Regions from separate parts of the Ruegeria sp. BG6 genome, predicted to be linked through region 2. Evidence: riboswitches for the same ligand, from Rfam matches in the RefSeq annotation. Region 2 holds a riboswitch; the other holds the start of a gene.
What was found. Region 2 has a riboswitch for thiamine pyrophosphate ahead of thiB (thiamine ABC transporter substrate binding subunit). Riboswitches for the same ligand answer to the same signal wherever they lie in the genome.

Region 1: another riboswitch for thiamine pyrophosphate. It lies ahead of thiD (bifunctional hydroxymethylpyrimidine kinase/phosphomethylpyrimidine kinase); the one in region 2 lies ahead of thiB (thiamine ABC transporter substrate binding subunit).

Annotation. Positions count from the first base shown of each region.
Region 1 is NZ_JBQFTB010000013.1:79,576-95,322, forward strand. It holds gene cysQ (3'(2'),5'-bisphosphate nucleotidase CysQ) at 1-474, opposite strand, end outside; gene ACR0JW_RS19265 (ABC-2 transporter permease) at 597-1,418, shown strand; gene ACR0JW_RS19270 (alpha-ketoglutarate-dependent dioxygenase AlkB) at 1,415-2,017, opposite strand; gene dnaK (molecular chaperone DnaK) at 2,232-4,139, shown strand; gene dnaJ (molecular chaperone DnaJ) at 4,214-5,359, shown strand; TPP riboswitch at 5,622-5,728, shown strand; gene thiD (bifunctional hydroxymethylpyrimidine kinase/phosphomethylpyrimidine kinase) at 5,774-6,577, shown strand; gene ACR0JW_RS19290 (FAD-dependent oxidoreductase) at 6,574-7,551, shown strand; gene thiS (sulfur carrier protein ThiS) at 7,535-7,729, shown strand; gene ACR0JW_RS19300 (thiazole synthase) at 7,732-8,502, shown strand; gene ACR0JW_RS19305 (thiamine phosphate synthase) at 8,499-9,095, shown strand; gene ACR0JW_RS19310 (ThiF family adenylyltransferase) at 9,092-10,057, shown strand; gene ACR0JW_RS19315 (ABC transporter substrate-binding protein) at 10,078-11,013, shown strand; gene tenA (thiaminase II) at 11,010-11,684, shown strand; gene ACR0JW_RS19325 (ABC transporter ATP-binding protein) at 11,681-12,409, shown strand; gene ACR0JW_RS19330 (ABC transporter permease) at 12,406-13,143, shown strand; gene radC (RadC family protein) at 13,179-13,934, shown strand; gene ACR0JW_RS19340 (phosphate ABC transporter substrate-binding/OmpA family protein) at 13,954-15,510, opposite strand; gene ACR0JW_RS19345 (hypothetical protein) at 15,535-15,747, opposite strand, start outside.
Region 2 is NZ_JBQFTB010000002.1:182,476-198,222, forward strand. It holds gene ACR0JW_RS05770 (NADH:ubiquinone reductase (Na(+)-transporting) subunit D) at 1-377, opposite strand, end outside; gene ACR0JW_RS05775 (Na(+)-translocating NADH-quinone reductase subunit C) at 377-1,192, opposite strand; gene ACR0JW_RS05780 (NADH:ubiquinone reductase (Na(+)-transporting) subunit B) at 1,185-2,393, opposite strand; gene ACR0JW_RS05785 (Na(+)-translocating NADH-quinone reductase subunit A) at 2,399-3,742, opposite strand; gene ACR0JW_RS05790 (THUMP domain-containing class I SAM-dependent RNA methyltransferase) at 4,042-5,157, shown strand; tRNA gene ACR0JW_RS05795 (tRNA-Pro) at 5,288-5,364, shown strand; gene ACR0JW_RS05800 (alpha/beta fold hydrolase) at 5,420-6,382, opposite strand; gene ACR0JW_RS05805 (endonuclease/exonuclease/phosphatase family protein) at 6,571-7,608, shown strand; gene ACR0JW_RS05810 (hypothetical protein) at 8,053-9,759, shown strand; gene ACR0JW_RS05815 (transporter substrate-binding domain-containing protein) at 9,756-10,847, shown strand; gene ACR0JW_RS05820 (ATP-binding cassette domain-containing protein) at 10,859-11,551, opposite strand; gene ACR0JW_RS05825 (thiamine/thiamine pyrophosphate ABC transporter permease ThiP) at 11,538-13,085, opposite strand; gene thiB (thiamine ABC transporter substrate binding subunit) at 13,061-14,041, opposite strand; TPP riboswitch at 14,074-14,178, opposite strand; gene ACR0JW_RS05835 (LysR family transcriptional regulator) at 14,264-15,154, opposite strand; gene ACR0JW_RS05840 (trimethylamine methyltransferase family protein) at 15,270-15,747, shown strand, end outside.

The sequences.
Region 1 (15,747 bases), on a different contig from region 2:
GTCCGGTTCAGACACTGAAATTGGCGTAACGTCCCCGATAATGTCCATCTCAAGCGCACCTGTTTCTTCGACCGACCGGCCATCGGCCCGCGTGTAGAACATGCGGCCCCGGGCAGGTGCATAAACAACGCCGCGCGTGGGAACGCCGTTTTCGACCAGCGCGATATTGACGGTGAAATCACCACGCCGGTTGATGAATTCCTTGGTGCCGTCCAGCGGGTCGACGATCAGAAACGTATCACCCTTCTGCGTGTGCGAGGCCGCCTGTTCCTCGGTCACCAGCAGGACGTCGGGAAAGGCTTCGCGCAGACCGGCCGAGATCAGGGCATCTGCCGCCTCGTCCGCTTCGGTCACGGGGCTGGCATCGGATTTGACCTTCACGTCGAAATCATCCGCCTCATAAATCTGCATGATCTTGTCCCCTGCTTGCAGGGCAAGGCGTCTGATGACGGGAATTAACGCGTCGTAGGTCACAAAAATGCTCCGTTCCTGGGATTTGTTGATCCAATGTCCTGTTGGACTTATGATGTGACGGTTACGGAACGGCAAGAATTTCGTGCCAGTTTTTGGGCAAAGAAGCAGGAAAGACGCGTCGGGTGTTTTATTACAAGCGCAACCAAACGCTTTTGGGCGGTTCCTTCACCACGGCGGAACTGGTGTTTCACGCCGTCGTGCGGCAGATACGCTCGCAACATTCGAATGCTGTTATCGCGATTTTCATCAACATCATGCAGATCGTCATTCTGGCCACTGTCTTCTACCTGATACTGTCATTCATGGGGGGACGGATTGCCAAAATCCGCGGCAACTTCGTGCTTTACATGCTGTCGGGCGTTTTCATGTTCATCATGCATGTAAAGTCGGTATCCGCGATTGCCGGTATTGCGCCGGGGAACAATCCGATGATGCTGCATTCGCCGATGAATCCGATGATCATGCTTTTGGCGGCGGCCTTCGGCGCGCTTTATACGCAGCTCGTTTCAATACTGGTGATCCTGTTCGTGTATCATGTCGCGGTTGAACCTTTGGATATTCTGGACCCAGGCGGCGCCTTCGGAATGCTGATCCTGTCTTGGTTTGTGGGATGCACGGTGGGATTGAACCTGATGGCCCTGAAGCCGTGGTTTCCAAGGACGGCGGAGATGTTGAAAAACATCTATCGGCGTCTGAACATGGTGTTCTCGGGCAAGATGTTCGTCGCCAATGCGCTGGGCGGCTATATCCTGATGATGTTCGCCTGGAACCCGCTGTTTCACATCATCGACCAGGCCCGGGGCTTCATTTTCCGCAACTATTTTCCACGGAACACAAACTGGGAATATGCCTTGTGGGTTGGCATAGCGCTGCTGATGATCGGGCTATTGGGAGAGTTCTTTACACGCAAACACGTGTCTCAAAGCTGGGACGCACGCCGCTAACGGGCCACCCGCAGCGTCAAGTTGATCCGCCCGCCTTTTGGCAAGAGTTTGGAAGATCCGAAGCGGATGCGATCGATCCCGTGATAAGTCAGCCGTGCCGGCCCGCCCATGATGACAACGTCGCCCGAGTTCAGCCAGATCGACTCGGTCTTGCCGCCTCGGGTGGTGTTGCCGATCCGAAAAAGCGCATCATCCCCCAGCGAAACCGAAAGAACCGGCCAGGAAAAATCGGCCTCGTCCTTGTCCTGATGCAGACCCATCCGGGCGCCTTCCCCGTAATAATTGATCAGACAGCAATCGGGGTCGCGTTCACTGCTGGCAAGGTCGTGCCACAGGTTCAGGATCGGTTCGGGAATGTCGGGCCAGGCCTTCCCTTGCGGGTGCTGTGTTTGATACCGGTAGCCATCCCGGTCCGTGACCCAGCCAACGGCCCCGGCCGAGGTCATGCGCACCGACATCGCCTTGCCTTGCGGCGTCACCGGCCGCACCAGTGGCACTGCTTTCAGAATCGGGCGCAGCGTTTCGATCAGTTGCGTCTGGGCCGCTGCATCCAGCCAGCCCTTTCTGATATCGAATCCGCGCAAAATCAGCCGGGCCATCCCAGAATCCTCAATCCTTGCCAAAACCTTGCCGAAAAAGGCCACAAAATCCCGAAAACCTGCGTTTTACACCGCTTGCAGGCCTTTCGTCGCGCCCTTATATACGCCGGGACGCGCAATGGTGTAGGGCCATTACGCAATGCAGATCGGGGCAGGGATGCCATAACGGGTCCCGGCCTCGGGACATCGCCTTGAAGAGAAAGGGATTGAAAATATGGGTAAAGTAATCGGGATTGACCTTGGTACCACAAACTCGTGCGTGGCCATCATGGACGGCTCGCAGCCGAAAGTCATCGAAAACGCCGAAGGGGCGCGGACCACGCCCTCGATCGTCGCCTTCACCGAAGATGAGCGACTGGTCGGTCAGCCTGCAAAACGTCAGGCGGTCACCAACCCCGACAACACGATCTTTGGCGTCAAGCGTCTGATCGGTCGTCGTGTGGATGATGCCGAAGTCGAAAAAGACAAGAAAATGGTGCCGTACGCCATCGTTGATGGCGGCAATGGCGACGCGTGGGTCCAAGCCCGCGGCGAAAAGTACTCCCCAAGCCAGATCTCGGCCTTCACTCTGGGCAAGATGAAGGAAACCGCCGAGAGCTATCTGGGTGAGGAAGTCACGCAGGCCGTGATCACCGTTCCGGCATATTTCAACGACGCTCAGCGTCAGGCCACCAAGGACGCGGGCAAGATCGCCGGCCTGGAAGTGCTTCGGATCATCAACGAACCGACAGCTGCCGCGCTGGCCTATGGTCTGGACAAGAAAGACACTCAAACCATCGCGGTCTATGACCTTGGTGGCGGTACTTTCGACGTGACCATCCTGGAAATCGACGACGGCCTGTTCGAAGTCAAATCGACCAACGGCGACACCTTCCTAGGCGGTGAAGACTTTGACATGCGCATCGTCAACTACTTGGCGGACGAGTTCAAAAAGGAACACGGCGTCGACCTGTCTGCCGACAAGATGGCGCTGCAGCGTTTGAAAGAAGCTGCTGAAAAAGCCAAGATCGAGCTGTCCTCGACCTCGCAGACCGAGATCAACCAGCCGTTCATCTCGATGGGTTCGAACGGCCAGCCGCTGCACATGGTCATGAAACTGACCCGCGCCAAGCTGGAATCGCTGGTTGGCGATCTGATCAAGAAGTCGATGAAGCCCTGCGCCGCAGCTCTGAAAGACGCCGGTCTGTCGGCTGCTGACGTGGACGAGGTTGTTCTGGTCGGTGGTATGACCCGGATGCCGAAAGTGATCGAAGAGGTCACCAAATTCTTCGGCAAAGAGCCGCACAAGGGTGTGAACCCGGACGAAGTGGTTGCCATGGGCGCCGCCATTCAGGCCGGTGTTCTGCAGGGCGACGTCAAAGACGTGGTTTTGCTGGACGTGACCCCGCTGTCGCTGGGCATCGAAACCCTGGGTGGCGTGTTCACCCGTCTGATCGACCGCAACACCACGATCCCGACCAAGAAGTCTCAGGTCTTCTCGACGGCCGAGGACAACCAGAACGCCGTAACCATCCGCGTGTTCCAGGGTGAGCGTGAGATGGCTTCGGACAACAAGATCCTGGGTCAGTTCAACCTCGAAGACATCCCGCCCGCACCGCGCGGCATGCCGCAGATCGAGGTGACTTTTGACATCGACGCCAACGGCATTGTCTCGGTTTCGGCCAAGGACAAAGGCACCGGCAAGGAACAGAAGATCACCATCCAGGCCTCGGGCGGTCTGTCCGACGAGGACATCGAAAAGATGGTCAAGGACGCCGAAGAGAACGCGGAAGCCGACAAGGAACGCCGCGAGCTGGTCGACGCCAAGAACCAGGCGGAAAGCCTCATCCACTCGACCGAAAAGTCGATGGAAGAGCATGCCGACAAGGTCGACCCGACCACCATCGAGGCCATCGAGCTGGCAATTGCCGCGCTGAAAGACGAGCTGGAAACCGAAAACGCCGACAAGATCAAATCGGGCATCCAGAACGTCACCGAAGCTGCGATGAAGCTGGGCGAGGCCATTTACAAGTCGCAGGCCGAAGGAGGTGAAGAAGAACCGGCAGCAGCAGATGCCGCGCCGGGTGATGACGACATCGTCGACGCCGAGTTCGAAGATCTGGACGACGACAAGCGTAACTAACGGGTAACCGGGCCAATTCGGGCCGGTCCGGTTGCCGGGCCGGCCCGATTACGTTGAGGCAGAAGGAAAAACTGATGTCAAAACGCGACTACTACGATGTGCTCGGCGTGTCCAAGGGCGCATCATCGGACGAGATCAAGAAGGGTTTTCGCAAGAAAGCCAAGGAATTGCATCCCGACCGCAACAAGGACAACCCGGAAGCCGAGGCGCAGTTCAAGGAAGCGAACGAAGCCTATGACGTTCTGAAAGACGCAGAACGTAAGGCTGCCTATGACCGTTTTGGCCATGCCGCGTTTGAAAACGGCATGGGCGGCGGCGGCCGGCCCGGCGGCGGCTTTGGTCAGGGCGATTTCTCCAGCGCGTTTTCGGACGTGTTCGACGATCTGTTCGGCGATTTCATGGGTGGCCAGCGCGGTGGCGGTGGCCGTCGTGCCGCACGCGGTTCCGACCTACGTTACAACCTGCGCGTTTCGCTGGAAGAGGCGTTTGCGGGTCTGCAAAAGACTATCAACGTGCCCGCTGCCGTGGCCTGTTCGGCCTGTGATGGATCGGGCGCTGAAAGCGGCGTTGAACCGACCACCTGCCCGACCTGTTCGGGTATGGGTAAGGTCCGCGCGCAACAGGGCTTTTTCACCGTTGAACGCACCTGTCCGACCTGCTCGGGATTGGGTCAGATCATCAAGAATCCCTGTAAATCCTGCGGCGGCGCGGGTCGGGTGGAAAAAGAACGGGCGCTGTCCGTCAATATTCCAGCCGGTGTCGAAACCGGAACCCGCATCCGTCTGGCGGGTGAGGGTGAGGCCGGAATGCGTGGTGGCCCCCCGGGCGATTTGTATATCTTTGTTGAAGTGTCCGATCACAAGCTGTTTGAGCGTGACAGCATAAACCTCTATTGCCGCGTGCCGGTCAGCATGGCCAAGGCCGCGCTGGGCGGTTCGATCGAAGTGCCCACCATCGATGGCGGTCGTGGCCGGGTGCAGATCCCGGCAGGTAGCCAGTCGGGCCGCCAGATGCGTTTGCGTGGCAAGGGAATGCCCGCCCTGCGTGGCGGTGGAGTGGGTGACATGTTCATCGAACTGGCTGTGGAAACACCGGTCAACCTGACCAGTCGTCAGAAAGAACTGCTGCGTGAGTTTGACGATCTGGGAGAGGACAACCACCCGGAATCAAAAAGCTTTTTCTCGTCGGTCAAGTCCTTCTGGGATGGCATGAAAAGCTAAGGGAACCGCTTTCCCGACCAAAGCCGCCCGGATTCGGGCGGCTTTTTTGTTGCAGGGGGCGCTGCCCCCGCCGCCCTTTGGGCGCCTCCCCCGGGATATTTTTGGCCAGATGAAGGAAAGATCCCTTGTTCATCTGGCCCCAAATATCCCGGAGCGCGAGGCAGAGCCTCGCAAATACCATTGGCCTTACTCAAGGGATCAGGGTGGCCATAAAACAGATCAAATTCAGTCTTGTGTTTTTCCGATGTGCCTGTGATTGTCCGGTCAACCGTTGGGGTGCCCTGATCGAAGGGCTGAGAGGCGTTAATGCGCTAACCCATCGAACCTGATCCGGGCAATACCGGCGTAGGGAACGGTCTCAGATTGTCAGACGTTTTCCATGCGCGCGTTGCCCAATTTTGATGGAGCAACGATATGACGCCTATTGCGCTGACAATTGCAGGCTCGGACAGTGGCGGTGGGGCCGGAATTCAGGCTGACATCAAGGCAATGTCTGCCTTGGGGGTTTATGGTGCCAGCGTGATCACCGCCGTGACCGCGCAAAACACACGGGCCGTTACCGCCGTTCACGGGATCCCGCTGAATACTGTCGCCGCACAGATCGATGCCGTTCTGTCTGATCTGAGCGTGGGCGCCGTCAAGATTGGCATGCTGGCGACGCCGGAGATCATCCGATGTGTTGCAGACAGCCTTGCAGCGTTTCGTGGTTCCATCGTTCTGGATCCTGTGATGATTGCCAAATCCGGCGATGCCTTGCTGACAGAAGACGCGGTTGAGACATTACGGGCGGTGCTCGTGCCCATAGCCACGCTATTGACGCCGAACTTGCCTGAGGCCGGACGCCTTCTGGTTTGCCCGGCTGCGGAGTCGCCGGATCAGATGGTAAAACAGGGGCTTGCCTTGTGTGACATGGGCGCAGATTCCGTTCTGATGAAGGGCGGGCATGGATCCGGCGACATTTGCCGTGATCTCTTGATCGACGCTTCGGGCTTGGTGGCAGAGTTCACGGCACCGCGCCGAAATACCAAAAACACGCATGGCACCGGTTGTACATTGTCCGCGTCAATTGCTGCCGGGCTGGCGCTGGGAAAAACGCTGATGACGGCCGTTGCAGATGCGCACAGCTATCTGCAAGGCGCGATAGCCCGGTCCGATGATCTGGACATTGGTCGCGGGCATGGGCCAGTTCATCATTTTCATCAGCTTTGGCCCGCATGACTGTCTGGTCGGTCATAGGTGCCGGAGTAGCCGGTCTGACTGTTGCAGCCGAGTTGGTATCGCGCGGCGCTGACGTGCAGATATTCGACCCGGCAGGTGCGCCGGGTCCACATGGCTGTTCCTGGTGGGCGGGTGGCATGCTTGGCCCCTGGTGTGAATACGAAAATGCCGAGGAGCCGGTTCTGCGGCTTGGACAAGCAGCGATTGACTGGTGGGCCGCCAGAACGCGGGTGCATCGTTGCGGAACGCTGGTTGTTGCGCATTCGCGCGACCTGCCGGATTTGCGCCGCTTTGCACGCCGAACGGATGGGTATTCAGAAGTCGGAAGTGCGAAAATCACTGATTTAGAGCCTGAAATAAGCAACTTCGGTAACGGTCTCTTCTTCCGGGCAGAGGCCCATCTTGATCCCCGGCAAGCGTTGCGAGACCTCTACAGCCACCTCAGGGACAGAGGTGTACCCTTTCACCGTAAACTGGCCCCTTCCCGTTTGGAGAATGCGATCGATTGCCGGGGGTTGCACGCGCGTGAGATCTTGAATGATCTGCGTGGCGTCAAAGGCGAGATGCTGGTGATTCGCTGCCCGGATGTCACGCTCTCTCGCCCGGTGCGACTGCTGCACCCGCGCATGCCGCTTTATGTCGTCCCGCGGGGTGACGGGGTCTACATGCTGGGCGCGACGATGATCGAATCCGAGGACAGCGGCCGGATTACCGCCCGCTCGATGTTGGAGCTTCTCAGCGCGGCTTATGCGCTGAACCCGGCCTTTGGTGAGGCTGAGATCCTGGAAATCGGTGTCGATCTTCGCCCCGCTTTTCCCGACAACCTGCCGCGCATCCGCCGGTTGGGGCGAACGATCTATGCCAATGGCCTGTATCGCCATGGCTACCTTCTTGCGCCCGCGTTGGCACAGGGCGTCGCCGATCTGGCGCTGGAAAACAAACATTCGGAGATGGTCGATGAAGATCGTGCTTAACGGCGAGGCGCGCGAAAGCCGCGCGGATACCTTGTCAGATTTGTTGGTGGAATGTGGATTCTCGGGCTGTGTAGCCACCGCAGTGAATGAGGAATTCGTCCCTTCAAGCCTGCGCACGGCCCTAAAACTCGAAGATGGTGACCGGGTCGAAGTTGTCGCCCCGATGCAGGGGGGCTGACGATGAAGACCTTTTACGGCACAGAACTGCCTAACCCGCTGATGCTGGGCACGGCGCAGTATCCCAGTCCGGCCATTCTGGAACAAGCGTTTCGCCTCAGCGGGGCCGGTGTTGCCACGGTATCCCTGCGCCGTGAAGGCGCGGGTGGGGCCGGGCAGAGCTTTTGGCGGATGATCCGCGACCTGGGTGTGATTGTCCTGCCCAACACCGCCGGATGCCACACGGTGAAAGAGGCCGTGACAACCGCCCAGATGGCGCGCGAGGTTTTTCAGACCAATTGGATCAAGCTGGAACTGATCGGTCATACCGACAGCCTGCAACCGGATGTGTTTCAACTGGTCGAAGCCGCCCGCATCCTGACGGAAGATGGATTTCAGGTCTTTCCCTACACGACGGACGATCTGATCGTCAGCGAACGCCTGTTGCAGGCGGGTTGCGAGGTTCTGATGCCGTGGGGTGCGCCCATCGGGTCCGGGCGCGGTCTGAACAACGAATATGCGCTGCGGGCGCTGCGGGCTGCGTTTCCCGATGTACCGCTTGTCATTGATGCCGGGATCGGCCGTCCAAGCCACGCCGCGCATGCGATGGAGTTGGGCTATGATGCTGTTCTTCTGAACACGGCGGTGGCCCGTGCCGGTGATCCGGTGGGGATGGCGCGTGCAATGGCATTGGCGGTTCAGGCCGGCCAATTGGCCCATAAGGCCGACCCGATCGAGGCACGCGACATGGCTGAACCCTCAACCCCCGTGATCGGAAAGGCATTTCTGTCATGACGCTGGCCCGGTTCTATCCGATCTTCGATCATTCCGACTGGCTGCACAGGATGCTGCCTCTGGGCGTCAAACTGGTGCAGTTGCGGATCAAAGACCAACCGGACGATGCGGTGCGCGTCCAGATTATGATCTCGCTCGAACTGTGCCGCACCCATGGCGCTCAGTTGGTCGTGAACGACCATTGGCAGCAGGCAATAGAGGCGGGCTGCGACTGGGTCCACCTGGGGCAGGAGGATCTGGATGATGCCGATCTGCATGCCATCCGCCGGGCAGGCCTGAAACTTGGTGTTTCAACCCATGATAATGATGAGCTTGAGCGGGTTCTGTCGATGGACCCCGGCTATGTGGCTCTAGGACCTGTCTATCCGACCATCCTGAAAAAGATGAAGTGGCGGCAGCAAGGTCTGCCCCGCGTGACCGAATGGAAGGCGCGGGTGGGGCGTATCCCATTGGTCGGCATTGGTGGAATGACCGTCGAGCGCGCGCCGGGCGTGTTCGAGGCCGGAGCCGACATTGTCGCGGCAGTAACCGACATCACGCTGAAACCTGACCCCGAAGTGCGGGTGCGCGAATGGATCGGCATCACGCGATGAACCGTTATGCCCGCCAGATGACCCTGCCCGAAGTGGGGCCCGAAGGGCAGGCGGGCCTGTCCGCTGTACGAGTACTTGTCGTCGGAGCCGGAGGGTTGGCCGCGCCGGTTCTGCCGCTGTTGGCAGGGGCAGGGGTGGGTCACATCACGGTTGTTGATGTCGATGTCGTTGATCTGTCGAACCTGCACCGGCAAACGCTTTTCACGGAACGGGATGTCGGCTTGCCAAAGGCTGAAGTTGCGGCGCGGCGCTGTCGCGACCTCAACTCCATGCTTGAAGTCACCAGCCAAAGCCAGGCCCTGACATGCGAAAACGCGGCAAATCTGGTGTCGCGGTCGGATGTGGTCCTGGATTGTGCGGATAGTTATGCGGCCAGTTATGTCCTGTCAGATACCTGTCTGGCTCAGGGAAAGCCGCTGATCAGTGCCTCGGTGCTCGGCTTGTCAGGTTATGCGGGCGGCTTTTGCGGCGGCGCGCCGTCTTTACGGGCGCTGTTTCCAGACGCGCCCGACAGTGGTGCCAGCTGCGCGTCAGCAGGTGTTTTGGGTCCGGTTGTCGGTGTTATCGGCGCTATGCAGGCGCAAATGGCGCTGAGCGTGATCCTGGGCCTGCAACCATCGCCGCTGGGCCAGATGGTGAACTTTGATGCCCGCACCTTGCGCAGCAACAGTTTCCGTTTCGATGATGCGCCAGAACCCGCAAGTTGTTTCCGCTTCCTGTCTGCCAGCCAACTCACGGCCGAAGACCGGGTCATCGAGCTTCGCGGCACGGATGAAGCGCTGGTCCCGATACACCCCGGCGCAGAACGACTAACGCCAGTCGAATTGTCCGGATTAGAGCCTAAAAAAGCAAAAAGATTGGCCCTTTGCTGCGCCACTGGTCTGCGGGCGTGGCGTGCAGCCGAACAAATTCAATCGAATTGGCCGGGCGGGATTGTCCTCGTCGCGGCCTCAACCTCGTGAACAGGAAGGAAACGCGAGATATGAAGAAACTGATCACAGCCTTATCGCTGCTGGCCGCTGCACCGGCCTGGGCTGACGACAAGATGACCATTTTGCTGGACTGGTTCATCAACCCCGATCACGGCCCCATTATCGTGGCGCAGGAAAACGGCTATTTCGCCGAACAGGGGCTTGAAGTTGAAATCGTCCCGCCTGCGGATCCGTCCGCACCGCCGCGTCTGGTTGCTGCGGGGCAGGCCGATCTGGCTGTATCCTACCAGCCGCAACTGCATCTGCAGATACACGAGGGTCTGCCCCTGAAACGTGTCGGCACGCTAGTCGCGACCCCGCTCAACTGCCTTCTGGTATTGGAAGATGGCCCGGTCAAAACCCCGGCGGACCTGAAGGGCAAGAAAATCGGCTTTTCTGTCGCGGGCGTGGAAGAGGCGGTTCTGGGCACCGTTCTCGGCAAATATGACGTCGCACTGGCCGATGTCGAAATGATCAACGTCAACTTCTCGCTTTCGCCGTCGCTGATGTCGGGGCAGGTAGATGCGGTGATCGGCGCCTACCGCAATTTCGAGCTGAACCAGATGGACATCGAAGACCATCCCGGCACCTGCTTCTATATCGAGGAAGAGGGCGTGCCGTCCTATGATGAACTGATCTATGTCGCGAACCCGGACACAATGGATACCGACAAGATCGCCCGTTTTCTGGCCGCGACGGAAAAGGCAACACAGTTCATCGTCAACAACCCCGAAAAAAGCTGGGAAATCTTCGCCGCAACCTCGCCCGCGCTGCAGGATGAGCTGAACGCCCGGGCCTGGGTCGACACGCTGCCGCGTTTTGCCCTGCGCCCGGCCGGGTTCGATGCCGGGCGGTACACCCGGTTCGAGGCTTTTCTGAAAGACAGCGGCATGATCGACAGCATCAACCCGGTCAGCGCCATCGCCATCGACGTGACTGCGCAATGAATGAATATGGCAAGGCCTTCGCGCTGATGCGCGATGCGGCGCAGGGGCCGTGGCGGGATTATACCCGCCACGCCTTTGTCGAAGGGTTGAAGGACGGAACGCTTCCGCGCGCAGCGTTTCTTCATTATCTGCGGCAGGACTATGTGTTTCTGATCCATTTTGCCCGTGCCTGGGCGCTTGCGGTGGTAAAATCGGAAACCCACGAAGAGATGCTGGCCGCCTCGCGCACAGTGAACGGTCTGATCAGCGAAGAGATGAAACTGCATATCGGTGTCTGCGAAGCTGCGGGTATTTCACAGCAGGACCTCGTTGCGACGCCCGAGCGTGCCGAGAACCTGGCCTATACGCGCTTTGTGCTCGAGGCAGGCTACAGCAGTGACTTGCTGGACTTGCTGGCAGCGCTTGCGCCTTGCGTCATGGGCTATGGCGAGATTGGCGGGCGTCTGGCAACCGAGGCCACGTCCGAAACCTATCGGGACTGGATCAACGCCTATGCCAGCGAAGACTATCAGGCTGCATGCAAGGCGGTTGGAGAGTTGCTTGATCAGGCTCTAACACGGCGCATTGGGCACGATTTTGAAGCCTCCCCGCGCTGGGACCGCCTGAGCCGGACGTTCCGCACTGCGACCGAACTTGAAGTCAGTTTCTGGCAGATGGGCCTGACGCCATGATGTCTGCCCCCGCCCTGACCATCAGCGGACAGGCCACAATCGGCGGCGCGACCCTGTTCGCGCCGCTTTCGCTTACACTGGCGGCAGGGGAATGGACCTGTCTTCTGGGCGGTTCCGGCGTCGGTAAAACCAATATCCTGCGCCTGATCGCGGGATTGCAGACCGGGGCGGAGTTCTCAGGGCAAATCACGGCTGACGATGGCTTGCCGGTGCCAGAACGTGTCGCGTACATGGCGCAGGACGATCTGTTGCTGCCTTGGGCAAGTGTTGCCCGGAATATCACGCTGGGCGCACAGTTGAGGGGGGAAAAGGCCGATCTGAACCGGCGCGACCGTCTGATCAAACGGATGCGCCTTTGGGATCACCTGACAAGGAAACCGTCGGAACTGTCAGGTGGTCAGCGCCAGCGCGTGGCTCTTGCCCGAACGCTGATGGAGGACCGCCCTTTCGTATTGCTGGACGAGCCGTTTTCGGCCCTTGATGCCCGAACCCGCGCCGATATGCAGGATCTCGCGGCCGAGGTGTTGCGGGGCCGCACCGTTTTGCTGGTCACCCACGACCCGGCCGAAGCCGCCCGGCTGGGGCAAACCATTATTGTCATGACCCGGCACGGGCTGACCAAATGCCAGCCGCCCCGGGCCCCGGTCCCCCGCAAAGTGGACGACCCGGACTCGTTGGCCGCGCAAGGCGCTTTGCTGAGCCTGCTGAGACAGGAGGCAGCATGAAATACCTGTCTCCGCTTGCGGCAGCGCTTTTTGCCCTTGTTGTCTGGCAGGGCATCGTCTCCTTCACGGGCTGGCCGAAATTCATCTTACCCGGCCCGGCCATTGTCGTCGAAACCTGGTGGGACAACCGGTGGATCATCGCAAAGGACACCTGGGTGACGGCGGTCGAGGTTCTGACCGGCTTCGTTTTTGGTGTAACCTTGGGCGTTGTCACAGCCGTCTCGCTGGCCAGTTCGCGCATGACCCGGATCCTGGTGCGACCCTTGCTAGTGTTCACGCAAGCCTTGCCGGTTTTTGCCCTGGCACCGCTTTTGACGCTTTGGCTGGGGTTTGATCTTTGGTCGAAAGTGGCAATGGCCATGCTGATCATCTATTTTCCGGTGACGTCGTCCTTTTTTGACGGATTGATGCGCACTCCGGCCGGATATCTGGACCTTGCACGCACCATGCAGGCCAGCCCGCGCGCGGTTTTGTGGCATATCCGAATACCAGCCGCGTTGCCCTCGCTGGCTTCGGGGATGCGGCTGGCGGCTGTCTACGCACCCATCGGGGCCGTGATCGGAGAATGGGTCGGTGGTTCGTCCGGGGGTTTGGGGAACCTGATGCTGCTGGCCAACGGCCGGGCCAAGACGGACCTGATGTTCGCGGCCATGCTGACGCTGGGTGTATTTTCGATCCTGCTGCACATGGTGGTGCACCGCGCCACGGCGCGCATGGCGTGTGAGGTGCGCTAACGTTTCGGAAAGCAATTCTGCGCCAGTCTGCGCGTATGACCAAGGACGCCTTTGCCGAAGCCCCGATGCTTTTTGAAAACGACGAAGCCCCGGTGCAGCCGCTGCCGGCAGGCCGGTTGCCGTCTTATATCAAGGACCATCGCAAAAGGCTGCGCGAACGGTTCATGTCAGGTGGTTCTGCAGCGATGCCGGATTATGAACTGCTGGAGCTGGTCCTGTTCCGCTCGATCCCCCGACAGGACGTAAAGCCCCTGGCCCGGGCCCTGATGGACGAACTGGGCGACTTCAACCGGGTGCTGACCGCACCCGAAGAACGGTTGCGACAGATCAAGGGTGTCGGCGACAGCGTGATTACCGATCTGAAGATTCTGGAAGCCTGCGCTCATCGCATGGCCCGCGCACGGGTGATGCAACGGCATGTGATCTCGGGCTGGGACGCATTGCTGGATTATTGCCACACCACCATGGCCCATCGCGAGACCGAGCAGTTTCGCGTGTTCTACCTTGATCGCAAGAACGTCCTCATTGCGGATGAGGAACAGGCCAAGGGCACGGTGGACCATGTTCCCGTCTACCCGCGCGAGGTGGCGAAAAGGGCGCTGGAACTGAATGCCTCGGCTTTGATCCTGGTGCACAACCACCCCTCGGGTGACCCCACACCATCACAATCCGACATCGACATGACCAATCGCATTCAAGATGCCTGCACCGCGCTTGGCCTGGTGCTGCACGATCACCTGATCATCGGAAAATCGACAGAGCTGAGTTTCCGGTCGCAGGGCTATCTGTAGCTGTCGGTGGGATTCGAAGTCACTCGATCCAGACTTCGACCCGGCGGTTGATCTTGCGGCCCCATTCGGTGTCGTCGCAGGCCATGGGCATGGCTTCGCCGAACCCTTCGACCGAGATCTCGACACTGTCTGGGATCGCGGTCTCAACAGCGGCCAGAACTGCGTTGCGCACTGTTTTGGCTCGCAATAGCGCAATGCGGGCGTTCCCCGTCGCTGGCCCGTCACCATCGCTGAATCCCACGAAGGCCAGCTTTCGGGCCTCGTAGGCACCGGCCTCAAGCGCCTGCGCCAAGTGCAGGATGTTCGCGCGGGACTGGGCATCCGGGCGCGAAGACCCGGCCTCGAACCGGAAAGACAGCGACAGGCGTGACATCGGGCGCAACGTTTCGATCATCTGTTTCAAGCTGTCCAGGCCAACTTCGTCCCCGCCGTTTGCGATTGCGTTGGCAAGGCGGTCCCCCTGCAATCCGATACGCATGGTCTCGGGTGCCTGATCCACGAAACCGGCCTGCCGTATCGCCATCTGAGCCTCCGGGCTTTGGGTATAGGCCAGAAACTGTCGTGCGATCCGGGGCAGGCGGTATGACGGCAGGTACAGGAACATGGGTGAGGTTAGCGGATAATCCTCGGTCTTGATCGATTGCCGGGTCGCCGTCAGCGCGTGGCCGCAGCCCCCGGCAAGCGCCAGCGCGCGGACATTGTCAGCTTCGGCCCGGCTGGCGATTCCGATGGCAAACGGATCCTCGGCCACTGCGTGAACCAAGTCGTTGCTGCGCCCATGCCGCAGGACCGTGTCGGACAGCGTCACGCCAGCGGGCGCAAGCAACTGATCCTCGAAGGCCTGGGACAAGCCTGATCCTATGTCCGGCAGATGCAGCGCAATCGGCGCATCGGCCCCGCCCAGTTCGGCCCAGTTCAGGATTTCGCCGGAATACACGCGTGCCAGATCCGTGGGCGAGATCTGTCGTATCGCATTGACGGCGGACACCACAGGCACCATCGCATCCAGCGCCACAACCCGGGATCGCCGCGCTTTTGTCAGATCACCCATCCCGGCGTCTTCCGCAGCCAGTCGCTCACCCGGACGGATTTCGCGCAAGGCCATGACGATATCGGTTTCATTCGCGCTCAGATCGGAAAACCCCCGGCCTGTATTGCCCACGCGAAAGAAGAACCGCCCCAAAGGTGTGGGTCGCCCGGGTTGAAACAGATCGTAGGCAAAGGTTGCCGAGTCAATCCGTGATGGGGTCGCCGACAATCCTTCTTGTTGGGCAAAACCCAGAATCAGGGCAGGCATGACCTTCTCGGCCATGACCGACGACCCGGAGAACCGGACCTCTGCTACAAAATCGGTGAGATTGGGGCAGGCGGGGCCATCGCAGGTCACGCCGGACCCGTCCACCGTCAGTTCACCGAATTGGGTATCTATGCGATAGAACTCGCCATCATATCCGAGCAGGTTTCCAGTTACCTCGACCTTGCCGTCATGCGAGGTCAGCGTGATGTCCTGTGCCTGAGCACCAGATGCCAGCGTTGCCAGAAAAAGTGCAGCCACTGCTGCACGTAAGGATGTCATAGGAGTTTCGAGCCTGCCTGCGGTTTACTTTGCCGCGATTGTCAGGTCTTGGAACAGATTATTCAACACCAGAAACTCTCCGACCTGCGAACAGTCGGGCAGGTTCAGCACCAGATCGCGCGAGCGCAGGCGGCGGTCGGCGCGCAGTTCCAGCGACTGTACGCTCAGATCCGAGCCGCAATTGGCCTTGGTCACGTCAGCCTCGACCGTCAGGCCGATGGCGCCCGATTGCGCAGA
Region 2 (15,747 bases):
ACAGGCGGGTTCTTCATAGCGAACGCCTCGGCGCGGCCCATCACGATACAGTTGGTGATGATCAGGCCGACGAAGACCGAAAGCGTTTTCGAAATCTCGAAGGCATAGGCCTTGAGAACCTGATCCACCAGGATCACCAGCGAGGCGATGATCACCATCTGAACAATGATCCGGATCGAGCCCGGGATCTGGTTACGCAGGCACGAGATAAAGAAGGACGAGAACGAGGTCACGAACGTCACCGCCAGCGCCATCACGAAGGATACCTGCAGCGAAGAGGTCACCGCCAGCGCCGAACAGATGCCCAGCACCTGCAGGGTAATCGGGTTGTTGTCGACAAGCGGGTCGACCAGCATCTCTTTCTTGGTCTGAGACATTAGAACTCTCCTGCTTGCAGTTTGGCCAGGAACGGAGCGTAGCCCGCATCGCCCATCCAGAATTTCACCAGGTTATCGACGCCAACAGAGGTCAGCGTGGCACCGGCCAGCGCGTCGACATAAAAGTCCGGCCCGGCGGCAGGCTGAGACTTGGCGACCGTGATTTGCAGATCGCCCGCGTCATCACGAAGTTTCTTGCCATTCCACAGCGCTTTCCAACGCGGGTTGTCCACTTCCGCGCCAAGGCCCGGAGTTTCGCCGTGCTGATAGAACTGCAGGCCAAAAATATCGTTGCCGTTGTTTTCCAGAGCGATAAAGCCATAGAGCGTGGACCACAGGCCATAGCCGTGCAGCGGCAGGATGACCTTATCCAGTTCACCAGCATCATCCCGCAGCAGGTAGATCACTCGGTACTTGGACTTGCGGCCAATTCCCGCTGGGTCATCATCAAGTGCGACACTCAGTTCGGGGTCGCTGGCAGCAGCGATGTCGTCAAAGGTCGCTGGGTCAAACTGGTCATCGACGAATTCGCCGGTGGCCAGTTCCAGAACGTGCGGCTCAAACGCAGCGAAGGCCTCGGTCACGTTGATGCCGGGTTCGTAAACACCTGCCACCTGAAGAACGTTGACCTGCTTGTCCTTCAGTTTGTTCGCTTCCTGTGCGGGACGCAGACTGACGGCTGCAGCGGAAACGACCATTGAAGCTACCAGACAAACGGCGACGGCAACAAAGATCGTCTTGCCAACCGAGTCCGGCGAGGCCGCCAGGAACCGGGCAATTGCCCCCTTGGGTTCTTGGGGTTGCGTATCAGACATGGCGACGCGCCCTCCGTTTGATGTTGGCCTGAACGACGAAGTGATCGATCAGCGGTGCAAAGACGTTACCGAACAGGATGGCCAGCATCATGCCTTCCGGGAAAGCGGGGTTCACTACACGGATCAAAACAACCATGACACCGATCAGCGCACCGTAGATATAGCGGCCCAGATTGGTGTGGCTTGCCGAAACGGGTTCGGTCACCATGAACGCCAGGCCAAACGCGTATCCGCCCAGCACAACATGCCAGTACCAAGGCATCGCGAACATCGGGTTGGTGTCAGAACCGATCAAGTTCAACAGCCATGTAAACGCAATCGTCCCGGCCAAACAGCCCACGATCAGGCGATAATTGGCTATTTTGGTCATCAGCAAAAAGGCGAGGCCGATGATACAGGCCAACGTCGATGTTTCGCCAAAGCTGCCCTGGATGGTTCCGAAAAACGCGCTGGACCAGGTGATGCCCTCAGCCGCAAGGGCCTGAACGCCCTCAGCCGCTGTTACCCCCAACGCTGTTGCGCCCGAAAAGCCGTCGACCGGCGTCCACACTGCATCGCCCGACATCTGCGCCGGATAGGCGAAGTACAGGAAAGCACGGCCCACAAGCGCAGGGTTGAGGAAGTTCTTGCCAGTGCCGCCAAACACCTCTTTGCCGATAACGACACCGAAGATGATGCCCAAAGCCACTTGCCACAGGGGCGTGGTTGCCGGCATGATCAACGTGTAAAGCATTGAAGTGACAAGGAAACCTTCGTTCACCTCGTGGCCGCGCACGGTGGCAAAGATGACCTCGAAGATACCGCCTGCGACAAGTGTGACGATGTAGATCGGCAGGAAGTAAAGCAATCCGTGCATCACGTTGGCAAACAGGCTGGACGGGTCCAGTGAAATGCCAAACATCTGCAACAAGGCGATCCGCCAGCCCGTGGCTGAGTCCGGCCCAAGGGCCGCAATCGCGGAATTGGCCTGATAGCCCGTATTCCACATGCCCCACAGGATACAGGGGATCGTCGCGATCACGACATAAGTCATGATCCGCTTCATATCCACATAAGACCGCGCGTGGGGGGCGACGGAGGTGACTGTTTTCGGAGTGTAGATGAAGCTTTCGACCATCTCGTAGATGGGGAAAAGCTTCTCGTACTTGCCGCCCTTGGTAAAGTTCGGCTCGATCCGGTCAAAGAAGTTGCGCAAACCCATTCGGATCAGCCCTCCTTTTCAATCTTGGTCAGGCAGTCGCGCAGCGCCAGCCCATATTCATATTTCGCCGGACAGGCAAAGCCCACAAGGCCCAGATCCTCTTCGTCCAGCTCCAGCGCACCCAGCGCCTGTGCGGTGTCCGTATCCATCACCAGCAAAGCACGCAACAATTGGGTCGGCAGGTAATCCTGCGGCATCAACTCTTCGAACGTGCCGGTAGGAACCATGGCACGGCGACCGCCGTTCAGGTTCGACGTCAGCGCGTACAGCTTTTTGGCAAAGGCCGAGCCCAACACAGGCTGAACCGCGAATTTCGAAGGCATCGGTCGGATCCAGCCCATCGGGATCTGGTCCGCGTCTTCGCGAATGATTGTAATCTGACGCGCAAAGCGGCCCAGATACGCGGTCGGACCCTCGGCGTGCTGACCGGACAGGATCGACCCGGAAATGATCCGGGCGCTGCCGTCAACATTGACCTCGTCACGGGTCAGATCATCGGTCGATGCGCCCATGACCGTGCGGATCAGGCGCGGTTGACGTGCCCCGGGACCTGACAGCGCAATTACAATATTCGGGTCCAAATGGCCGGTCTGCATCAGACGGCCAATGGCGATCACATCCTGATAGCCGATCGTCCAGACACGCTTGTCCCCTGCCAGCGGCTCGAGGAAATGGATATGCGTTCCGGCCAGGCCTGCGGGGTGCGGTCCGGAAAAACCCGCCGCTTCAACCCCGGGCAATTCGGTGCCGGGCAAGGTGTCACCATCCTTGTGGCACAGATAGGTTTTGCCGTCCGTCAGGTGTGAAATCGCGCCGAGCCCGGCGGCAAAGGCATCACCGGCATCGGCGATGATCAGTGCTGCATCCGCTGCCAGCGGATCACTGTCCATTGCGGTTACGAAAATCGCTGCGGGTCTGGTGCCCGGTTCAGGCATCTTCGAATACGGGCGGGTTCGGAATGCGGTCCAAAGACCTGCGGCGCAAAGCTTTGCCGCAACACCTTCGGCGCTGTCCGTGTTACCCGTGCCCGAGAAATCGATGCCGGTGTCGTTGACATCCGAAACCTCAATCACGACGCTTTGGAGCACGCGCCGGGCGCCGCGATTGATGGCAATGACCTTACCGCTGAGCGGTGCGACCATCATCGCATCAGGCGCATCCTTATGGCAAAACAGCGGCGCGCCGCGCTGTACTACTTCACCTTCCTGAACCAGCATCTTGGGCTTCAGCCCCACAAAGTCCCTGCCCAGAACGGCAACCGTCGAAAACTCGGGCCCCGGCTGAATCTTCTGTTCGGGCGCTCCCTCTATCGGCAGATCCAACCCTTTTTTAAGTTTGAAAGTTTGCATGTTGCTACGTTCTTCCAAGCCTCTTATTTGCGCCCGCTATCACCGACCTTAATCAGGTTGGCACAGGATAGCGCGGATATTCATACGATTATTGTCGCAAAAGCGCCAGAAACCGGTTGAATTCCGTAAGCATAACTTCGGTCCCGGTCCCTTTACGCGGGGAATACCACAAACGCAAACCTGTTACCGCCTAAATTAAAGTTCTCAGGTCACAATACCGAAACAAACCTGTGTTTTTTCGGAACAAGTCCAAAAAATAGGATATCGCCCTGCCCGTTCTTCCGGTGTAAGCAGCCGATATGAACACTTCCGACGATCTGGACATCTTTCTGGTTGCCACTCCGGGCCTTGAAGCGCCGCTTTGCGCCGAGGCGCTGGAACAGGGATTCGCAGACGCGCGCAAAGTGCCGGGCGGCGTCAGCTGCCGGGGCAACTGGGCCGAGGTATGGCGCGCCAATCTTGTCCTTCGAGGCGCCAATAAAGTTCTGGTGCGGATCGGCAGCTTCCCGGCCATCCACCTGGCGCAGCTCGACAAACGGGCCCGCAAATTTCCCTGGGCTGACGTCCTGCTGCCCGATCTCCCCGTCCGGGTTGAAGCTACCAGCCGAAAGTCACGCATTTATCATGCCGGAGCGGCCCGACAGCGCATCGAAAGAGCGATCTCGGAAACTCTTGGGGCTCCGATCTCCTCGGACGCGGACATACGTGTGTTGCTGCGGATCGAAAGGGACATTTGCACAATCTCGATCGACAGTTCAGGCGATCCGCTGCACAAGCGCGGCCACAAACCAGCGATTGCAAAGGCCCCCATGCGGGAAACCATGGCGGCCATGTTCCTGCGGGAATGCGGATTTGACGGGACGGAGCCCGTTTTGGACCCGATGTGCGGCTCAGGCACTTTTGTCATCGAAGCGGCCGAAGTAGCCTTAGGTCTGGCACCGGGGCGGTCGCGGCACTTTGCCTTTGAAAAGCTTGCAACTTTCCGCACCGACGAATGGGAAAAACTGCGCCAACTTGCTCCTCCGCACGATTCTGTTCCGACGTTCCACGGATCGGATCGAAACGCCGGGGCGGTCGAGGCCGCATCCACCAACGCAGCACGCGCTGGCGTCGCGCAGATTACGCGGTTTCAGCACCGCGCGATCAGCGACATCAAGCCACCCGAAGGACCGCCGGGACTGGTCATAGTCAATCCTCCCTATGGCGGCAGGATCGGCGATGAAAAGCGGTTGCGGTCCCTTTATGGCAGCATGGGAAAAGTGCTGATGTCACGATTTGCCGGCTGGAGAGTCGGCATTGTAACCAGCAGCCAGTCGCTGAGCCGCGCAACCCGGCTGCCGCTGTTGCCACCGGGACCCATAGTGGACCATGGCGGAACAAAGATTCGCCTGTATCGCACCGATCCACTGACCTGATGCTATCTGTCCGACAAGTGAATTGTTCAGACGAAGTTTTTAATCGGTTTTTTCGAGAATATTTCCTAACGACCACCCTAGAATTCCTCTTGCGCATCCAGTTCACCGGGTATAGATCACCCGCCACGGTCGGAGTGTAGCTCAGCCTGGTAGAGCACTGTCTTCGGGAGGCAGGGGTCGGAGGTTCGAATCCTCTCACTCCGACCAATAAAATCCTCAGCCCCTTTTGAATTTTTCTTTGATAGATCTGGTTAGGTCTTACTCAAGCCAGTAACGCCAGGTCATGGCCGGTGGTTTTTTTGCGCGTGGCCATGGACTTGGCGTCCTTGCCACCAATGGTCAGGGTGAGGTCTTTGAAAAACCCCTTACTGTCGAACCACCAGCGATGGGAATAGACTTTGGTTCGTTTTGGCTTCGGTACGTCGCGCTTGTATTGTTCATTGCAGTAAATATCCCAATGGCCTTTGGTGGTTAGCGTTGGCATCCCGACGTGGCCTGCGCGGTCGCGTCCGCCGTGGACCAACCCGCCGGCCAGCGCCAGCACCTTGTCCCGACCGCTATAGTAATTCGTGAAGCGTTTACTGCGATTGCCAAGCACCAGCCCCCCCCACGCGCCTTTCTCGAGCCAGGCTGAATCCACATCGGCCGATGCAAACATGACCTGATCGACACCCCAGCTGCTCCCTGAACCTGCCGAGTCACCAAAATCGGAGAAGGCGCGTAAAACAACAAATGCACCCATAGAATGCGCGATAAGGTGAACTCTTGGTTTCGGCGACATCGCCAGCAACGGTAGTACTCCGTCGCCCACAAGATGAGGGGCCACTGCCTTGGCATCGGAACGATCCTTGTCATAGCTGAGAACAGAACCGTCGCTTGGCCAGTCGAACGCAACGACCGCGCCCTTGTATCCTTTTGATCTCACACCCTTTTCGATCTTGGCAAGCCGGTCCAACATTTCCTTCTGGGACGTGTTGAAACCGTGAACGTAAATCAGGACGTCTTTGTCACCTCCTGCCTTCTGCACCATCTCAAGCCACTTCTTTTGCTTGATGATGCCTCCTTTCCGGATGCGCCCGTCGGAACTTGTATGTGAGATCGAGACGTACCGGGTTTTCGCGGCAGGTTTTATCGTGAACTTCTTTTTTGAAGCATTGTAAGTACGCCGGGAGAAAAACAAAGCCATCCTGTGAACTCCTTTTAACCAATCCATAAAATCTGCCACAGAAAAGAGTTTCTGGCAAAAATATTGGTGAATTTCTGATACTATGTAACCGCGCTACTGACCCGAAGCCCGCTAATTTCGGACGGCTGGCCGCAGAGTTGACACCAGGACCCGACTGCCCGGGAATAGGAGTATTCGGGAGGGATCTGTTTCAAAGAAATTTCTATCTAAATACCTTGGAGGGAGTAATGACCGCGCGAGATATTTCATTTGCCAGTTTCAATTTGTTGAACCTTAACCTGCCGGGCCAGGCCATTTACGGCGACTCCGATGGATGGGATCAGGCCACCTATGAAAAGAAGATAGCGTTCACCGCGAAGGCGCTGAGCAGAATTGATGCGGACGTGGTCGGCGTGCAGGAGCTTTGGGCCGAGGACGCGCTGCAAGCGGCGCTGGACAACTCGTCCTTGACGGGAACCCATACACTGTTGGTGCCCGAAGATCACAATGACAAGAAGATCGTATGCGCCGCCGCTGTGCGTTCGGACATTCTGGTGGATCAACCAGAATGGATCGAAGATTTTCCCGAGGAATGTGTTTTGCAGTCGACAGGAGATGATCCGCAGCAACCTGATATTTCCGTGGCGCTGGATGGCTTTTCCCGCCCTGTCATGCATTTTCAGGTCCGCCCCGATCCTCGGACACCGATTATTCATGTGTTCGTCTGCCATTTCAAATCTCGCCGCCCGGCCCAGATCTGGCGCGAGCGGGGTTGGTATGACAGGGACGTTCACGGCCCGCATATCACGTCACTGGGCTATGCTATCTCGACCGTGCGCAGGACCGCCGAAGCGGCCGCTTTGCGCGTGATCATAACCAACCTGACAAAGAAAACGGATACCCCTGTGGTTCTGATCGGCGACATGAATGACGGCAAGGAAAGCAACACGCTCAATATTCTGTCAGAACAGCCAACCTACCTGTCGCCTCTGTCTTCGGGAGGAGCCGACAACGCGCTTTATACCGCGCAAACCATGCAGGAATACCGTTCGACGCGCGACGTATATTACACGCATGTGTTCAAAGGACAGCGCGAAAGCTTGGACCACATCATGTTCAGTCAGGAATTCTACGACAATTCGAAGAAGCGCCTTTGGGCTTTTGACGAGATGCTGGTGCAGAATGACCACCTGAACCATGACGATCATAAAGAAAGCGGAACCACGGATCATGGGATTATTCGCGTGGGTTTTCAGTGGAAGCCTGCACCCGGCCAAGGCAGTTGATATTGTTTGGTTTCCGGGTACTTTCCGACCATTTTAATGGCCATATGGGATCACGCCGGATACGCCACCCGGCTATCTGGATAGCTTTTTTGGCACTTCCACAACCTGTGCCATTGAACGCGGACAACCGTAGCGGCTTGTGACGGCATCGGTGTAATCGGGCGGAACGTTCCCCCTCAGGTTGCGTAATTGCAAGTTTTATGTTATGTTTTTAGATATTTAGTATGAACATTTAGTCGGCGCAGCCGTTTTTTAGTTTTTTAAGGAGTGACTGATGCGGTATCTTGTTGTTATCATTTTGATATTGGTTGCCGCGAACGCGGTGATCAAAGAGTCTGCGGCCTACGCCAACACCTCCTGCAATCCCAAATATGAAAAATGCGGCTGGTAGTGCGGTTACGCGAAACTCTTTGATTGACGCAACAGAGTCGGGGAACCGAAAACATGGGCAACTATGCTGTTTGGGCCATCGGTCTGGGTGGGCTGATACTGCTGTTCGAGGCGTACAAGGAATACACAACCTCTGACGCCGTGGACAATCTGAAATCCAACAACCAGGCATCTCGTAAAGAGCTTGAAAACGTCCGAATGTCGGCACTGACCACCAAGGCCGAAAACCGCCGTGGTCTGGCGATATATATGGTGTTCTTTGTCGGCATCTACTTCGTGATGCTGATGTCGCCGGAACTGATCGCGACCTTTGTGATGGGCAGCAAGGAAGCGACGGCCGCGACAGGCGGGTCCAACGTTGTGGCCCGATCCATCGTTAACCCGGAGGCTGGTGCGGGGCCTGCCGTTGATCCGCGTACTCTGCCGTTCTGGCTGGCCATCGCCATCACCTTTGGGGCCGCTTCACCCACCTTTCAGGTCATCGAGCGCAAAATCCGCGCCATCGCCTATTTCTTTGCCGGTGTACCCAGAAACATTTTTCGGGTGCTGCAATCTCTCGAAGATCTGAATTACGGAAGCTATGGAGATGGCGAGACCCTGCCGCTGTGGAAAGCTTTTCGTGAGAAGATCGCGGCAAGTAAGGTTGACCCGATCATGGATGGAATGGTGCAAAGCATCGAAAGCTCGTTGCGCTGTATCGATTTGCTGCAACCGCCAATCATCGGGCCGCAAAGCTCGGCCTTCCGGCAATTGTTCAACGAAGATACCCCTCTGGCGCGGATCGACGACCTGCGATCACGGTACGCCAGCATTCTGGGCCGCATTGCCAACTTCAAGCTGGAAAAAGACACCTTGCAAAGCCTGCAGGATGAAACCGCAAAACTGGCGGACTCGATGCAGTGTCTGTTTGCGCTTTATTCGATCAGGTCGCGCAAAGTGCCCGAAGCACTGATGAACACGCCAACGGCACAGATCATCGAAAAAGTGACTGGTGAAGACACCGCGCAATCCCTGCACGACATCACGCTTGCAAGTATTTTCGGGGCGGTTTTCAGCTATGTCCTGGTTGAACAGGTGGCCATGTTCAGCAGCAACGTAAGCGATGCGACCGAATTGCGCGAAATCTGCGCCGCCATGCTGATCCCCCTGATCCCGTCACTTATCCTGCTGGCGTTTCTTACCATACTGCTGCGGCATCTCAGGATGGATCAGGGCAGCTGGCCCCGCAGTGACGATATACAAATTCCGTTCTGGGACTATGCCAAGCTTGCTTTCTGGCCCGCCTTCCTGGCCACGGTTCTCTATGGTGCGATAACCTGCATCGGCGCGGATGGTGTCGTTCGACACGCGCTGGACGGTGACGGCAGCGCGATGATCACAACAGGCCTGAATTTCCTGAAGGATGAAATCGAACAGTTGCCGCGCATCTTTTTGCTGTCTTACGTGACGGCCTGCGCCCTGTTGTTCGTTGCGGATCAGCATGACCGGATGCGCTGGTTCGTGACGGTCGGTATCGCCCTGGTGGTATCGGCATTCCTTCTGATGGTGGCAAATCTGGCCGCAAGCCTGTTCAATATTGTCCCCCCGGCGACGGGCCTTGGCCTGCTGGACATCGCAATCATGGTAACGCTTCCCTATTCCATTTTCCTGGTCTTTTACGCAATCGCCGCCGAACTGGCTGAAACCGGGTCGATGAAGAAAATCCTGTCAGTTGTCGGCACCCGCATCCGCGAGCCCCAGAGATCGGATGGTCGCTCATGACACGCCCTGCTGTTTTGGCGTTCGCCTTGGCGGCTTTGGCCTGGCAAGGCACTGCCTCTTCTGTCACGGCCGAAGCGGATCTGATCGTTGGGGTGCGAACGGACGCCCCGCCTTTTTCGTATCTCGCGGTGCGTGATCGCGAAGGACGTTTGACCAGCGATACGCCGCCTCTTGCGTCGGGTGAGGTGTTCACTGGCTACATGGTCAATATCTGCGCCACGGTCCTTGAAGAACTGCAGAAGTCCCGCGATTTCATCGTTGAATGGAAGGCTGTCGAGGCGCGGGACCGGTTCACCGACCTACAAAGCGGCAAAATCAACATTCTCTGCGATCCGGCCACCATTACCCAAGAGCGTTTGTCCTATCCCGGCGTGCTTGTTTCCCCGCCGGTCTATCTGTCTGGTGTCGGAAGGGCGGAGACGACGCGTGACCAGTGGGCTGGTCACTGGCCCTGTATCGGCCCGGTCGCAGGGATCGTGGAAGGCACCACGGCACCGCGTTCTATTAGGCTGATTGCAGAAAAATACGGGTTCGGCGAGACATTCTCGGAAATCGTCAGAATGCATCCGGATGTAGACAAGGTCGTGCTCAGCGACGATGAGAAAAAACGCCTGACCGATTGCCCGGATGCCGTGGCTGGGTTGACGTGGGATGTGGGTTCGCTTGCTAAATATGTCAGCGCCGATGCGGCCGATACAGATCCTGACGCTGCCTATGTTGTCCGCAGTTACCCAAACCATGAAAAACTGGCGCAAGCGCTGTGCGACGGGCAAATCTATTACTCGGTTGGCGATCTTGAGATCGTGACGCTGGCATTGAAATCCTACATCGACAGAAACCCGGATTGTCAGGCCCGTGCGGACGCTCAGGTCTATTCTGAAGAGCGCTATGGCATTTTCGTCCACTTGTCAGATCAGATGAACAGTTCGGACCAACTCGCCTTGGCGTTTCTGCAGCAGCTCACGATCGAGATCCACAAGGGTCACGATTCAATCCTTGTGCGAAGTTTTTCGGATAATTTTGACCGCAACAAGATTTCACGCTCCTTGGATCTGTTCCTGTGGAATCTGGTCGCCGGGGCCAACTGACGGCGGACGTGTCACCCAAGATAGTCTCGCAGCGCAGGCGGCGGGTTATCAAAAAGTGTGGATGTCTCGGTGACCGGGTGCGCCAGCCCATCCGCCACCAGAACCGAATGACTTGCGATCCGTCTTGCATCCTGTGGATCATGGCTGACCATCATCATTGTCGTTCCGGCCTCGGTCGTCAGGGCAGAGACAAGATCCAGCATTTCCGCCTTGAGCGCCGGTCCCAGAGCGGCAAACGGCTCGTCCAGCAAAAGCAAAGGCCGCTGTTGTACCAGCACGCGGGCAAGGGCAACACGGCTTTGTTGACCGCCCGACAATTGTGCCGGTCGCCGGTCCGCTATATCGGGCAAGCCAACACGATCCAGCGCGGAATGCACCTGTGCCTGCTCATCGGCTGACAACCGGCCGTTCGGATGCAAACCCAGGGCGATGTTCTGGCCAGCGGTCAGATGAGGAAACAGGTTCCCATCCTGAAACAGCATCGCCAGCGGGCGCTGCCCCGGCGGTAATCCGGTAATATCGCTGCCGCGCCAGTAAATTTGCCCCGCGGCCAGATCGCGAAACCCAGCAATCGCTTCTAAAAGGGTCGACTTTCCCGCACCGGAAGGACCAATGATCGCAACCCGTGATCCGGTTTCGATTTGCAGGTTCGCGCGTAATACGAAATCGCCATTTGAAATCGCACAGCCATCAAGCTTCAGCATGCCAGCGCCCTCCTCGATCCAAAAGCCAGAATGCCCCCATCGAAAGCGCCAGCAGCAACAGGGCGCCACCGGCCGCTGCCTCCATCTGATAGGCTCCCATCAGCCGGTAAATCTGAAGCGGAAGCGTGGCAATTTGTGCATCGGCAAATAGCGCGATGACCCCCAGATCCCCCATGGACAGTGCCGCCGCCAGACCCGCGGCAAATCCGATTTGCGGTCGCAAACGCGGCAGCAAAATGCGTGTCACAAAACTCCATCTGCTCATATCCAGTGACAGTGCCAGGCGACCGTATTGCGCAACAACCTCGCGCGTCGATGGAACAAGTATCCTCAGGGCAAAGGGCAACGCCATGACGCCATTCACCAGCGCCGTTACAGGCAGGGCCAGAACAGTAGGGTTGGCAAGTGGGCGGATCAGGATGAACAGCCCGGTGCCGATGACCAGAGGTGACGCCGCCAATCCAAGTATACCGCAGAGTTCGACGATCCCGTATCGCCCGGTTGCAACCGTCATCGCCATCGGCAAGGCCAGAAGCAGCAGAACGACGGTGCTGGCTGCCGCGACCAAAACGGAAATCAAGGCCGCCCGGTACACCAGCACCGGTATCTCGAACACTCCCGAAAGTCCGGAGATCACGACCGAGGTCAACGGCAGCAGGAGAAAGACCGCCGCTGCGCTGATCCAGAAGGCATCAAACGCCCGCGTCCCTTCATCCCAGCGTCGGATGGAACGATCCAGCCCGGCACCAAACCCGTCACCCCTGGAGAACCTGAGCGCTGCCAGGGCCGCAGTCGCGGTCAGAACCAGTTGCACCCCGGACAGAAGCGCGGCGCGACCCAAGTTGAAATCATAGGTAAAGGCCTGGTAAATCGCGAGTTCTATCGTGGTCGCGCGTGGTCCACCACCCAAAGTCAGGGCAACTGCAAAACTGGTCAGGCAAATGGCAAAAACAACGGCCAGAACACCGGGCAGGATACGCGCCAGCATAGGCATTTCGATCAGCCGGAACATGGCCCATCCGTTGCAACCCAACTGGGCGGCCAATCGAAACCTTTCGGACGGGATCTCCTGCCACCCCTGCAGGATCAGACGCGTGGCCAAGGGGAGATTAAAAAAAACATGCGCCAGAACCACGCCATGCAGACCATAGATGCGGATCGGCGGTAGCCCAAAAACCGCTAGAACGTCTGAAATCCAGCCCGCTCGGCCGAAAACCTGCAGCAAGCCGATGATGGCGACAATGACCGGCAAAATGAACGGCGCCCCCAGCAGCGCGATCAGAACCGCCCGCCCGCGAAAACGCCGCCGGGCCAGCGCGCGGGCGACAGGAACGGCAAGCCCTGCACTGAAAATGGCGGACAACACCGCCTGAACCAGCGTGAACCGAAGGGCTGACCAATCGGCCGGTCCGAACCCACTTGCGGAGTCGGCACGCATGGCAACTGCGGCGAGCGTACCAAGAATAAGCACGGCAACCAGTGTCGCCGCGCCAATACCCGGCGTCGGATTTACTGGCTGAGCGCGCCCAGCCATTCCGCCAACGCCTCGTCCCGCACGGCTGCCGCCTGATCAGACTCCAGCAGCAAAGATTTTTCCGGTACGGTCAGTGTATCAAACCCTTCGGGCAGGCCCGCCGCAGGCGTTACCGCCGGATACATCCAGTTTGTTGTCGGAATGATCTGCTGAAAGGCGTCCGAAACCATGAACTGCAAAAACTGGTCAGCCAGTTCAGGCTGATCGGTTCCGGCCAGTTTTCCGGCTACTTCGACCTGCATATAGTGACCTTCGTCAAATGCGGCCGCCGCCTTGCTTGCATCTTCTTCAGCGATCAGGTGATAGGCAGGTGATGTGGTGTAACTGAGAACCATGTCAGCCTCACCCTCAAGAAACAGTCCATACGCCTCGGACCAGCCCTTGGTGACGGTCACGATATTATCAGCCAGTCCTGCCCAGATTTCGGGGGCTTCGTCGCCATAGGCGGCTTTGACCCACAGCAACAGGCCAAGCCCTGGTGTGGATGAACGCGGATCCTGAATGATGATTTTGGTATCACCGTCGGCCAGCTCACGGAAATTGGCCGGTGCTGCTGCGTCGGCATTATGGACAAACGCGAAATACCCCCAGTCGTAAGGCGCAAATACGTCATCGTTCCATTCTACGGGCAAAGTGTATTCGGCGCTGACTGAACTGGGCGCAAACAGGCCGGTTTCCTTTGCTGCCGCAATCAGGTTGGTGTCCAGACCCAAGACGACGTCTGCATCCGAGTTTTCACCTTCCAGACGGATGCGCGACAGCAAGGCGGCACCGTCTTCCACACCAACAAGGTTCAGTTTGCAGTCGCAGACCGCTTCGAATGCTTCCTTGACCTGCGGACCCGGACCCCAATCCGAGACGAAGCTGTCATAAGTATAAACGGTCAGCTGAGGTTTGTCGGCGGCGAAGGCCGAAGTCGCGCTCAGAATTCCCGCAGCAATCAGCAGATGTTTCATATCATCCTCCATTGCGGCGAGAGGGCAAGGATGGATCAATCCGTCACCTTTCCCTCCGCCGGTTCTAGCCGGTTCAGGTTCAACGGGTTCGCTATGGGCGTCTCAGCGCGGCATTCCGCGCACCCCGAGGTGAGGCCGTGATTAGGGTGATGTCGAAACAATTTCAACCAAATTCGCCCTTCACGCTTCACTGGCATGAAGGATGCTTCTCAACTGGCGGGATCAGGGCAGATCAACCTGCGAGCCCACGCTTTGCACCTGCAGCCATTCAATCGCGGCGCGGGTCTCGCGTCGCGATCGGCCAAGTCCTGTGGTCTCGACGAAATAACCATGAGTGGGTGTTATTTTTTCATCAAACAGACGCACGACGCGACCTTCGGCCAGATCCTGATCGATCAAGGGCAGCCAGCCGACAATCGCGCCCTGCCCTTCTGCGGCACCCCGCAGCAGAACATTGGCATCTTCAAAGATCGGACCACGCAAAGGGCCATCAACCGGGACATTCATCGCCCGGAACCAGTCGAGCCAACCCCAGTGGTTCCTTTGATGCAACAGCGGACAGTGCAACAGGTCTTGGGGCTCATTCACCGGACCGTGCCTCAGGACAAATGCCTCCGACGCTATGGCAACGGGGGCAAGCTCGATCAGCTTGATCGCGGTTTCGGGCATCTCGGCCATTCGTTCCCAGCGGATCACGATGTCGATGTTTGCCCGGTTCAGCGTGCCGGGTTGATAAGAAGGAACCACCTCCAGCTCGATCTCGGGGTGGTCGTCCCAAAAATCACCGATCCGGGGCATCAGCCAGCGGGCGGTGAAAATCGGCCCCGCAGCAAGTCGGACCACTTTGCGGGAGCTGCGGCGAACCGAGCGCACCGCGTCATCCAGAATTTCAAATGCCTGAGCCGTTGCTGCCGCCAGACGCCTGCCATCTTCGGTCAACGCGACCTCGCGCCCGGCCCGTTCAAACAGCTTGACGCCCAGCTGCTCTTCCAGCCCTCGAATGTGATGGCTGATCGCCGTGGGTGTGACCGACAATTTCTCGGCCGCAATTCGAAAACTGCCCTGGCGGGCGGCTGCATCGAAGGCGCGAAGGGCGGGAAGAGAGGCGGTCACGAATTTCCCTAATGTAAGTTTTACTCATCAATTGCTGAGAAAACGGCTTTTGTAAACAAGCCCTATGGCTGTGTAGGCTGACTTTGAATGAAGCTGAGCTCATGATATTAGGCCCATGTCTACGCGCCGGCGCGGTCGCAAGGACCGTCTGACACAAGATAACAGCGACGAGGCCAGCCCTGCGGTATGGCCGGGTGTGGTTGGCGGGTGCCTGAAACCGCTGTCCCCGAATGAAGTCGCTCAGACCGAGGAAGCCGCATTGCTGCTGCTTGAGACCCTCGGACTAAGTCAGCCGACCCCATCCATGGTCGACAAGGTGACGGCAGCGGGCGGGACGCTGGGCGATGACGGACGATTGTTGTTTCCGCGCGCCCTTGTGCGCAAGTCGATCAAGCAGGCAAGGCGGAATTTCGTCCTTTGCGGGCAAGTTCCTGAAAACGATCTGCGGATCGAAGGCACGCGGGTCCATATGTCAACCGGCGGCGCCGCGCCGGGTGTCTTCGACATCGATACGGGCCACTACCGCCCTTCAACCCTGGCCGACCTGTATGATGCCGCCCGACTGGTCGACAGGATGGAGAACATCCATCATT